Regions from separate parts of the Eikenella sp. genome, predicted to be linked through region 2. Evidence: riboswitches for the same ligand, from Rfam matches in the RefSeq annotation. Region 2 holds a riboswitch; the other holds the start of a gene.
The links. A riboswitch is a leader RNA that binds a small molecule or an ion and turns the genes downstream of it on or off. The one in region 2 is predicted to bind thiamine pyrophosphate.
Positions count from the first base shown of each region.

Region 1: linked by a shared signal. The riboswitch ahead of cytX (putative hydroxymethylpyrimidine transporter CytX) and the one ahead of ACO6EE_RS03855 (EamA family transporter) in region 2 are both predicted to bind thiamine pyrophosphate.

Region 1 is NZ_DBHKXY010000031.1:11,676-15,959, forward strand. It holds gene ACO6EE_RS05055 (aromatic amino acid transporter) at 1-229, shown strand, start outside; gene cytX (putative hydroxymethylpyrimidine transporter CytX) at 364-1,575, opposite strand; partial or broken gene ACO6EE_RS05065 (IS5/IS1182 family transposase) at 1,607-1,722, shown strand; TPP riboswitch at 1,845-1,939, opposite strand; gene ACO6EE_RS05070 (hypothetical protein) at 2,344-2,907, opposite strand; gene ruvX (Holliday junction resolvase RuvX) at 3,049-3,495, opposite strand; gene ACO6EE_RS05080 (YqgE/AlgH family protein) at 3,488-4,036, opposite strand; gene ACO6EE_RS05085 (hypothetical protein) at 4,149-4,284, opposite strand, start outside.
Region 2 is NZ_DBHKXY010000024.1:67,129-71,412, reverse strand. It holds gene trpB (tryptophan synthase subunit beta) at 1-760, opposite strand, end outside; gene ACO6EE_RS03860 (DMT family transporter) at 857-1,480, opposite strand; gene ACO6EE_RS03855 (EamA family transporter) at 1,483-1,794, opposite strand; TPP riboswitch at 2,007-2,101, opposite strand; gene ACO6EE_RS03850 (hypothetical protein) at 2,291-2,743, opposite strand; gene ACO6EE_RS03845 (uracil-DNA glycosylase family protein) at 2,943-3,527, opposite strand; gene ACO6EE_RS03840 (HP1242/YdcH family protein) at 3,668-3,892, shown strand; gene aroQ (type II 3-dehydroquinate dehydratase) at 4,147-4,284, shown strand, end outside.

The DNA.
Region 1 (4,284 bases), on a different contig from region 2:
CACCGGCTTCGTGCTCGCCATCAGCTACGTTGGCTTTGCCGCCACCGTGTGGACGGCATTCGTGCCCGCCCTGCTGCTCTACGCCTGCCGCAAAAAATTCGGCGAAGGCAAAGGCTACCGCGTATATGGCGGAAAATGGCTGATGGCTTGGGTGTTCTTCTTCGGCCTGGCCAACGTGGCCGCCCAAATCCTCAGCCGCGCCAATATCCTGCCCGTGTTCAATGGCTGATACCCGCCAAAAATTTCAGGTAGCCTTCGGATAGCGGCTACCTGAAAAATGGTGGAGAACAGACTTTCCTCCATCTACAACAAAACGAAAGGCTACCTGAAATTTTTCAGGTAGCCTTTTGCTCTTGGTTCTGCTTAACTTTCGTGCACTGCCGCCCCGTCCGACGCCGGCAGCAACTTACGCACCAGCAGCGTCAGCGCAAACGTGGCCGCAATCACCGGCAGCGTGGTGCCCAGCGGCGGCTGCCATTGCAGCATCAGGCGGTAGAACACAAAACCCGCCAGCCACAAAGCCAAGCTCACCCAATCCACTTCCCCCGAAGCCGGCTTGCGTTTCAGCACAAAATAATCCGCAATCTGCACCGCAATCATCGGCGCAAACACCGAGCCGATAAAATACAGAAACCCTTCAAAGCGGCTCACATCAAACACCAGCGCCAGCAGCGTGCCCAGCAGCGTAACCGCCGCCGCCACCGCCACTTCACCAAAACGGCTGCTGATGCTGTTGAAGCTCACCCCGGCCGAATACGCATCCAAAAACGTCGTGCTCACCGTAGACAACACCACCACCAAAACCCCGGCCGCGCCCAGCCCGGCATATTGCAGCATCGGCGCGATTTCGCTCTGACCGGCAAACAACGCCGCTGCCAGCCCGATAGCATACATCCACGAGCTGGTGCAGAAATAAGCCAGCGTAGCCGAAAGCGTGGCTGCCCGCGCCTTGGCTGCGCGGCGGGTGTAGTCCGACACCAGCGGCAGCCACGACAGCGGCATCACCGCCGCCAGCTCCACCGCCAGCCCGAAACTCATCGCCTCCACATCTGCCTGCCCGGCTGCCGCCGGCTCGCCGGAGGCTACCTGAACACTCAACCACAGCGTCAGTGCAAACAGCGTCCCCATCGACACAAAATTGATTTTGCTGAAATTCCGCATCCCAATACGCAGCCACAGCAAAATCAGCGCACCGATAATCACGCTCCAGCCTATCTGCGCACCGCTCCAGCCTGCCGTGAGCGCCGCCGCAGCCTGCGCCCCGGTGAAAATCATAATCGCCGTCCAACCCACCAGCTGCACCACGTTGGCTGCCGAAAACAGCAGCGAGCCGCGCCGGCCGAAGGAAAGCTGTACCGTTTCCATCGCACTGCGCCCCGTTTGCGCGCCAATCAGCCCGGCCAGATAAAACAGCACCCCGCCGATCACATGGCCAATCGCCACCGCCAAAAGCCCCATGCGCCAACCCAACGGCGCAAACAGCATGCCGGTGAGGATTTCCGCCACCGACACCGCCGCCCCAAACCAAATCACCGCCGAAGCGGTAACCGAAAGTTTATCTGCCTGCTGTTCCATCAAATTGTTTCCTCTATGATATTTAAAAAACTATAGTGGATTAAATTTAAATCAGGACAAGGCGGCGAGCCGCAGACAGTACACGCGTTACGGCAAGGCGAGCCAACGCAGTACTGGTTTAAATTTAATTCACTGTACTCCACCGAGCCGCGTATCAAACGCGCACAAAAAAGCCCGGCATACCAAGCCGGGGCACAATGCAAAGCTGAGAAGAAGCCCATCCGTTCCGGATGGGGGCAAAGCAACCCGAACAGCACACGCCGTCCGCAGCCCTCTGCCAGATAGTTCCCTACGCCGGTACTAACCGGATCAGGTACAACGGGTATCCTCTCAGCCGCCCAAGGCAGCACCCCGACTAATTGGGCGCGATTATACCCCGCCGCCCTGTTTTTTCAAGCCGCCACAGCAAAGGCAGCCGACACGCCAAATGGTTGAATGATTCCAACGACAAAAATGTTTCCACACCCAGCCGTTTCGGTTCAGCAAACGTGCAAATCCAAATGGAAAGAGCACTGCTAAAAAAACAGGGTAATCGAGAGCCGATTGCTGTTTAGCTTCGGAACTATTGAGAAGCAGCCCATATGTTTTCAGGTAGCCTCTTCCCCACCCCAAAGGCTACCTGAAAAACTTCAGCCAACTTTTAACACCCTACCGCAATTCCGCTTTGCAATGCAAACTGTTCCCTGTCCGCCAAAATGCAGCAGCACTCAGCTGAAAAGGCTACCTGAAAGCGGATACAGTACGCTTTCAGGTAGCCTCCCCACATTCCTAACGCCGGCCGCAAGGATGCTGCCGCGCCCTGCCCGGCCGCGTATCGCACAGCGACATACCGCGCAGGCGGCGGGCCGCATCGGTTAGTTCCGCCCGGCTCGGTAAGTGGCGGAAAGCGTATTGCTCCACATAAAGCGCACGTTCGCCCCGCATCGCTTTTATCCAAGTATATTCTGGCCTGCCGCTTTGCGGGTTGCGTTCGCAGGTCATTTGCCAAAAAGCGAAGGGATAGCCGTTTTCCTGCCCCTCGCTCAGATTGATTGTGTTGCCGCCCGGGCAGGCGCGCCGCCAGCCATCCGACACCGCGCGGCGAAAGTCGCTTACCGAGCGGGTGTTGCCGGCGAAGGTTTGCAGGGTAACCATCCGCTCCCAGTTTTGCACTGTCTGTCCTCTCGGCACCAGCTCCACAATCGTCTGCCCGCCCTGCGAAGCCCGATAACCGATTTCAAAACCTGCCGGCGGCGCGCTGAAATAAACGATTTCTTCGCCGCGCTGGGCAGGCTTGGCCAGAGCCACCACGGGCAACAGCACTAATATGGCCAGCCATATGTTTCGTTTCATGTTTTCGTCCTTTTATTGGAGTGGGGATAGATCTAACCAGATGGCTGCGGGCAGCGCACTGCTGCAAAGATTTGCCCACCCGTTGCCAAAAAGGCTACCTGAAACCTTATTCCCGTTTTCAGGTAGCATTTCTTCATGCCATCAACCGTGAAACTCTTCCACCCAGCCGCCTTCAAAGAAACCCTGCAAAATCGCCTGTGCGGCCACTTGGTCGAGTACGGGCTTTTGTTTGCGGCCGCGTAGGCCGGTTTGATTGAGGAGCTCGGTGGCATAGAGCGAGGTGAGCCGCTCGTCTGCCCAATACACGGGCAGACCGAAGCGGCCGTTGAGGCGGTGGCCGAACTTGCGGGCCAAACGGGTCATTTCGTGTTCGCCGCCGTCGGTGGAAAGCGGCAGCCCCACCACGAATTGCACCGGCCGCCATTCGGCCACCAGGGCGGCAATGGCGGCAAATTTTTTGTCGTTGCCCTCGCCGCTGATGGTGGCCAGCGGGTGGGCAATGCCCACTTCGGCGTCGCCCTGCGCCACGCCGATGCGGGTTTCGCCGAAATCGAAGGCCAGCGTGGTGCCGTGTGGGATATTAAGCATGGCCGCCGGTTCGGATGAGTTGTTCGGGTGCAATATTAAGCAGCGACATGGCAGCGTGGTAGCGCTGCTCGTGCGGCATGCCGAATATGATGTGTTCGCTGGCCGGCACGGTGAGCCAGCTGTTTTCTGCCAGCTCGCGCTCGAGCTGGCCGGCACTCCAGCCGGTGTAGCCCATAAACAGCATGGCCTGCTTCACGCTTTGTTCGTCGTGCAGGTGGGGAAGGATGTCGCCGGAGGAGGTGAGCGCAAGGTTGTCGCCCACGATGATGCTGCTCATCCAGTTGCCCGCCGGGCTGTGCAACACAAACCCGCGATCCACCTGCACAGGGCCGCCCAAGAAGATATAGTCGTCAAACAAATGCTGCGGCTCGGCGTGCTGCTGGGCAGACAGAATCTGCCGCAACGGCAGCGGCGAGGGCTTGTTGATAATCACGCCCATGCAGCCTTCGGTGGAATAGGAGCAAACATACACCACGCTCTCGGCAAAGAAATTATCCTGCATATCGGGCATGGCGATGAGGAAATGGTTGGTTAAATCCATAATCGGTTTCGGCGTGTGTGGAAATGATTTGATTATATAGTGGTTATGCCCGATTTAATACCGTGCTGTTTTATCTGGGCTGGCAACTTTCAGGTAGCCTCAAAACTGCCCGCTAGCATTCCTCCGCATCCGATATATCTTCAAACCCCACCACATCATCCCCCAAATAATTCACCAAAATCCCATACGGCTCCGCAATCGGAAACACACTTTCCCGATAAACAATGCTCCAACTCTCCGCCCCGCTG
Region 2 (4,284 bases):
TTTCTTCGCCGATATACGGGTGAAACAGTCCGATGGCGTTCGAGCCGCCGCCCACGCAGGCTACGGCAACATCAGGCTGGCGGCCGATAGCAGCCTGCATTTGTTCTTTGGCTTCGTTGCCGATAACGCATTGGAAATCGCGCACCATTTCGGGATACGGCGCGGGGCCGGCGGCGGTGCCGATGATGTAGAACGTATCGTCCACGCGGGCGACCCATTCGCGCATGGCTTCGTTCATCGCGTCTTTCAGCGTGCGGCTGCCGCTGTCCACGCTGACCACGTTCGCGCCCAATAATTTCATGCGGAACACGTTGGGCATTTGGCGCTGGATGTCGTCCGCGCCCATGTACACGTCACAAGTCATGCCGAAGCGGGCGGCGACGGTGGCAGAAGCCACGCCGTGCTGACCCGCGCCGGTTTCGGCGATGACGCGTTTTTTGCCCATGCGGCGGGCAAGCAATGCCTGACCGATGGTGTTGTTTACCTTATGTGCGCCAGTGTGGTTCAAGTCTTCGCGCTTCAACCAGATTTGCGCACCGCCCAAATGCTCGGACAATCGCGCGGCATGGTAAACGGGGCTGGGCCGGCCGACGTAGTGTTTCAAATCGCGGTGGAACTCTTCCCAAAACGACGGGTCGTTTTTCGCTGCTTGGTAGGCCGCTGCCAATTCTTGCAGGGCGGGAATGAGCGTTTCGGCCACATACAGGCCGCCGTGTTCGCCGAAAAAGCCACGCTCGTCGGGTGCTTGGTAGTTTTGCATGGTTCGTCCTTTAGTAATGGGGTAGAAAGGCTACCTGAAAATGCCAAACCCGTTTCAGGTAGCCTTCATGAATATCAAGGACTCCATTCTAACCGCTTATCCCGCGCTTTCCAAAGCCCGTTTTCTCGCCGCGCCCCATTCCGAAGCCGCAATCCCCGCCGCCACCAAGATTAAGGCCGTGAGCACATAGCCGCCCAGCCGCTCGTCTGGAAAGGCCGCCGCGCCCACCAGCGCGCCGAACACCGGCAGCAGGTTCATCGTGAGCGCCGCCCGCCCCGCGCCAATCGCAATCACGCTTTCCATATAAAACAGCTTGGACAAAATCGCAATAAACACAGAAACATAAAGCAGCAGCAGCCAAGCCTGCCACGGCGGCATTCGGAAGCCCTTCTCCACCCCTTCCCACACATAAAACGGCGCGCTTACCACCACCGCCGCCACACACATCGCCCACAGCAGGCTCGCCCAGTGCACCTTCGGCGCAGCGCGCAGCGCCAGCGAATAGCCCGCATAAATCAAGGAAGTCACCAGCGCCAGCGCATCCCCTTGCGACAAACCCGTTTCCAGCAGCGCGGCCGGATTACCCCGGCCCACCACCCACACCACGCCCGCAAACGACAGCCCCACCCCCAGCCATTGCAGCCAATGCGCCCGCTTGCGCCAAAACAGCACCTCCGCAAGCAACACCATCACCGGAATCAGCGCCGTGATAATCGACACATTCACCACCGACGCCCCGCGCGCAAACGCGCTGTAGAGCACAATATTGAACAGCGCAACCCGCTGCCGCCCACCAGCAACAGCCACAACGCACGCGGTTTGAGCGCAGGCAGATCCTCCCGAATCCGCGCGCGGAACAGCCACGAAAGCAGCAAGGCCGCCAGCACCCAGCGCCAAAACGTAAACTCATAAGGCGAAAGCCAAGCCTTGCCCAGCTTGCCCGCCACATTGCTCGTGGCCCAGAACGCCGGTGCCAAAAACAGCATCACATACGGGTGCGGCAGGCCGTTTGCCTGCCAAATACGGAAACGCATGGTTTCATCCTCTTGCAACAGCCCGCCGCCAGCGGAAGGCTACCTGAAAAATATTTATCACGAAAACACAGTTGCTTACTGGCGAAGATTGCATGCCATGCTCAGGACGGCAGGCAACAAAAAACGCCCCGATAAATCGGAGCGCATCATCCCGTTGCCGCGGCAGAATCCGTTCTGCCGCCTGCGGCCAATCAAACCGGGCAGCATCCCGCCCAAACCGGCCGCGAGTTCCCTCCGCCGGCATTAACCGGTTCAGGTGCAACGGGTATGTTCTCAGCCGCACAAGGCAGCACCCCGACTCAAGGGGGCGGATTATAGTGGAATTCCCAATCCGCTGCTATGGCGTGGCGAGCCTGGCTGTATTGCTGCTGCATATTTGAGTAGGGTAGAGTTGCACACAGCCGTTTGAAGTGCCAAACCTTTTCAATTTTCAGGTAGCCTCAAGTTACCCTTGATATAAGGCTACTTGAAAAACTATGCTCGTATTATCATTATTTCAAAACATATTATTGTAGTCATACGCATATATATCACTCTCATCCAAAGTCCAAATATGCCCATCTAGCTTATCAACCGATATCGATCCGCCTACTCTCTCTCCATCGGAAGTGGAGAATATCCACCTTAATGGATCAAATATAGCGCATTCTAGATTGTCAGGAATGATGAGGTTGTTGTTTTTTATATATTCCATAGCAATATCAATAGCTTTACTTTTTGAGATGTGAGACATGTCTCTATATTCAATAGGAACATTCCATACTGATATTTTCTCATCTCTAATCATTTTTGTGATAGGAATCAGCTTTATCCTGTGAATACATACGCCTAAATATCCGGTGTATAAAACATTTTCTTGATAACTAAAATTTATATCCAATAACTCAAGAAATTTCAGATAATTCCGATTAAATTTTTCTTTTATATAAATGTCACATATGTTGTTCATAATTCAAGTCTATTTAATCAAATAGCCTCATCTGTGAATACATCGGAAAAAGTAGATTAGCTTAACTGCAGGCATGACCCAAATATCGGAGCAGATAAATAGAATACTGCTCCAAGGCTTGCAGTCCAAACCAAACTACGCCTGCCGTCCTTCCAATTTTCAGGTAGCCTCAAGCCACTTTATAAAGGCTACCTGAAAACTACACCAATCCCGCCATCTCGAAAAACGCCCGGTACGCTGCCGCCTTTTTCTGCAAACTCAGCGGATACGCACGTGAGGTGGAAGGCAGGCGGGTGAGGGTGAGATTCCGTCCTGCCAAAGTGAAGGGCAGCGTTTCGCCGGTTTTCGGCATTTTCGGCCCATCGGGCAGCAGGGAGAGCAGCACTTCGGTAGCCTTGCCGCCGGTGGTGCATATATGGCGGCAGCGCGGCAGCCGGGCGAGCACGGCGGGCAAATCCACGGTTTCCACCACGCGCAGGAATTGGTCGGCGGCATTGTCTTGCTCGCGCACGGCCTTGAGCACGGTGGGGCAGGAAGCGATGCCGCGCTCATGCAGGAAGGCTTTGATTTTTTCCGCGTCAAACGCTTTCTCGCCGATTTTTTGAAAATGCGCGGCATCGTTGAAGAACACCAACCCGTACACGCGCCACATGTCGTTGATGAAATTGGGATAGTGAAACTGCATGGCGTGCTTTTCCGCCTTGGGCGGGAAGGTGCCCATCATCATCACGGTGGCTTCGGGCGGCAGCAGGGCGGGAAAGGGGTGGCTTTCGATTTCGGGCATGGCGGCAGTGCAATAATTTTGGGAGCTTCATTATAAAGCGAATAAAAGTGGGAGCCGTTCGATTTTTCCCGCCGGCTATGATAAAGTAGAACCAAGATAAAAGTTTGTTCAACCCTTACCCACTCGAAAGCGAGAAAATAATGTTCCCAGAATATCGCGACCTCATCAGCCAGCTCAAACAATCCGACAAACGCTTTGCCCGTCTGTTTGACGAACACAACGAGCTGGACGAAAAAATCGCCAATATGGCCAAAAACCCGGTTACCGGCAATTTGGACGAAGTGGAAGTGCTGAAAAAACAGAAGCTGCATCTGAAAGACCAGCTCTATCAAATCCTGAAACAGCACGACAAAAATAAGGCCTGATTAAAAACAGGCTCAGAAGGCTACCTGAAAGTTTGGCTTCGCAGAACTTAGCTGCGCTGCGTTTCAGGTAGCCTTTACTGCTTTAAATACGGCCGAAGCTGCCGCTTAACAAACTCTGCCGTTTCCATACAGATAAATACAAAAACTGGACATTTCCCCCACTATCGCTGAAAATGTGCATCTTGCCTGCCAGCGGCAAACTGCGTTTTCAGACGCAATTATTCATTTCAACCGAATTTAAACTGCCTCCCAGCATGAAACCCGCCATCCTCGTTATGCACGGCCCCAACCTCAATCTTTTGGGGCAGCGCGAACCGGAAATCTACGGCCGAACCACCCTTGCCGACATCAATGCCGGCCTACAGGCGCGCGCCGAAGCTGCCGGTTTTGCC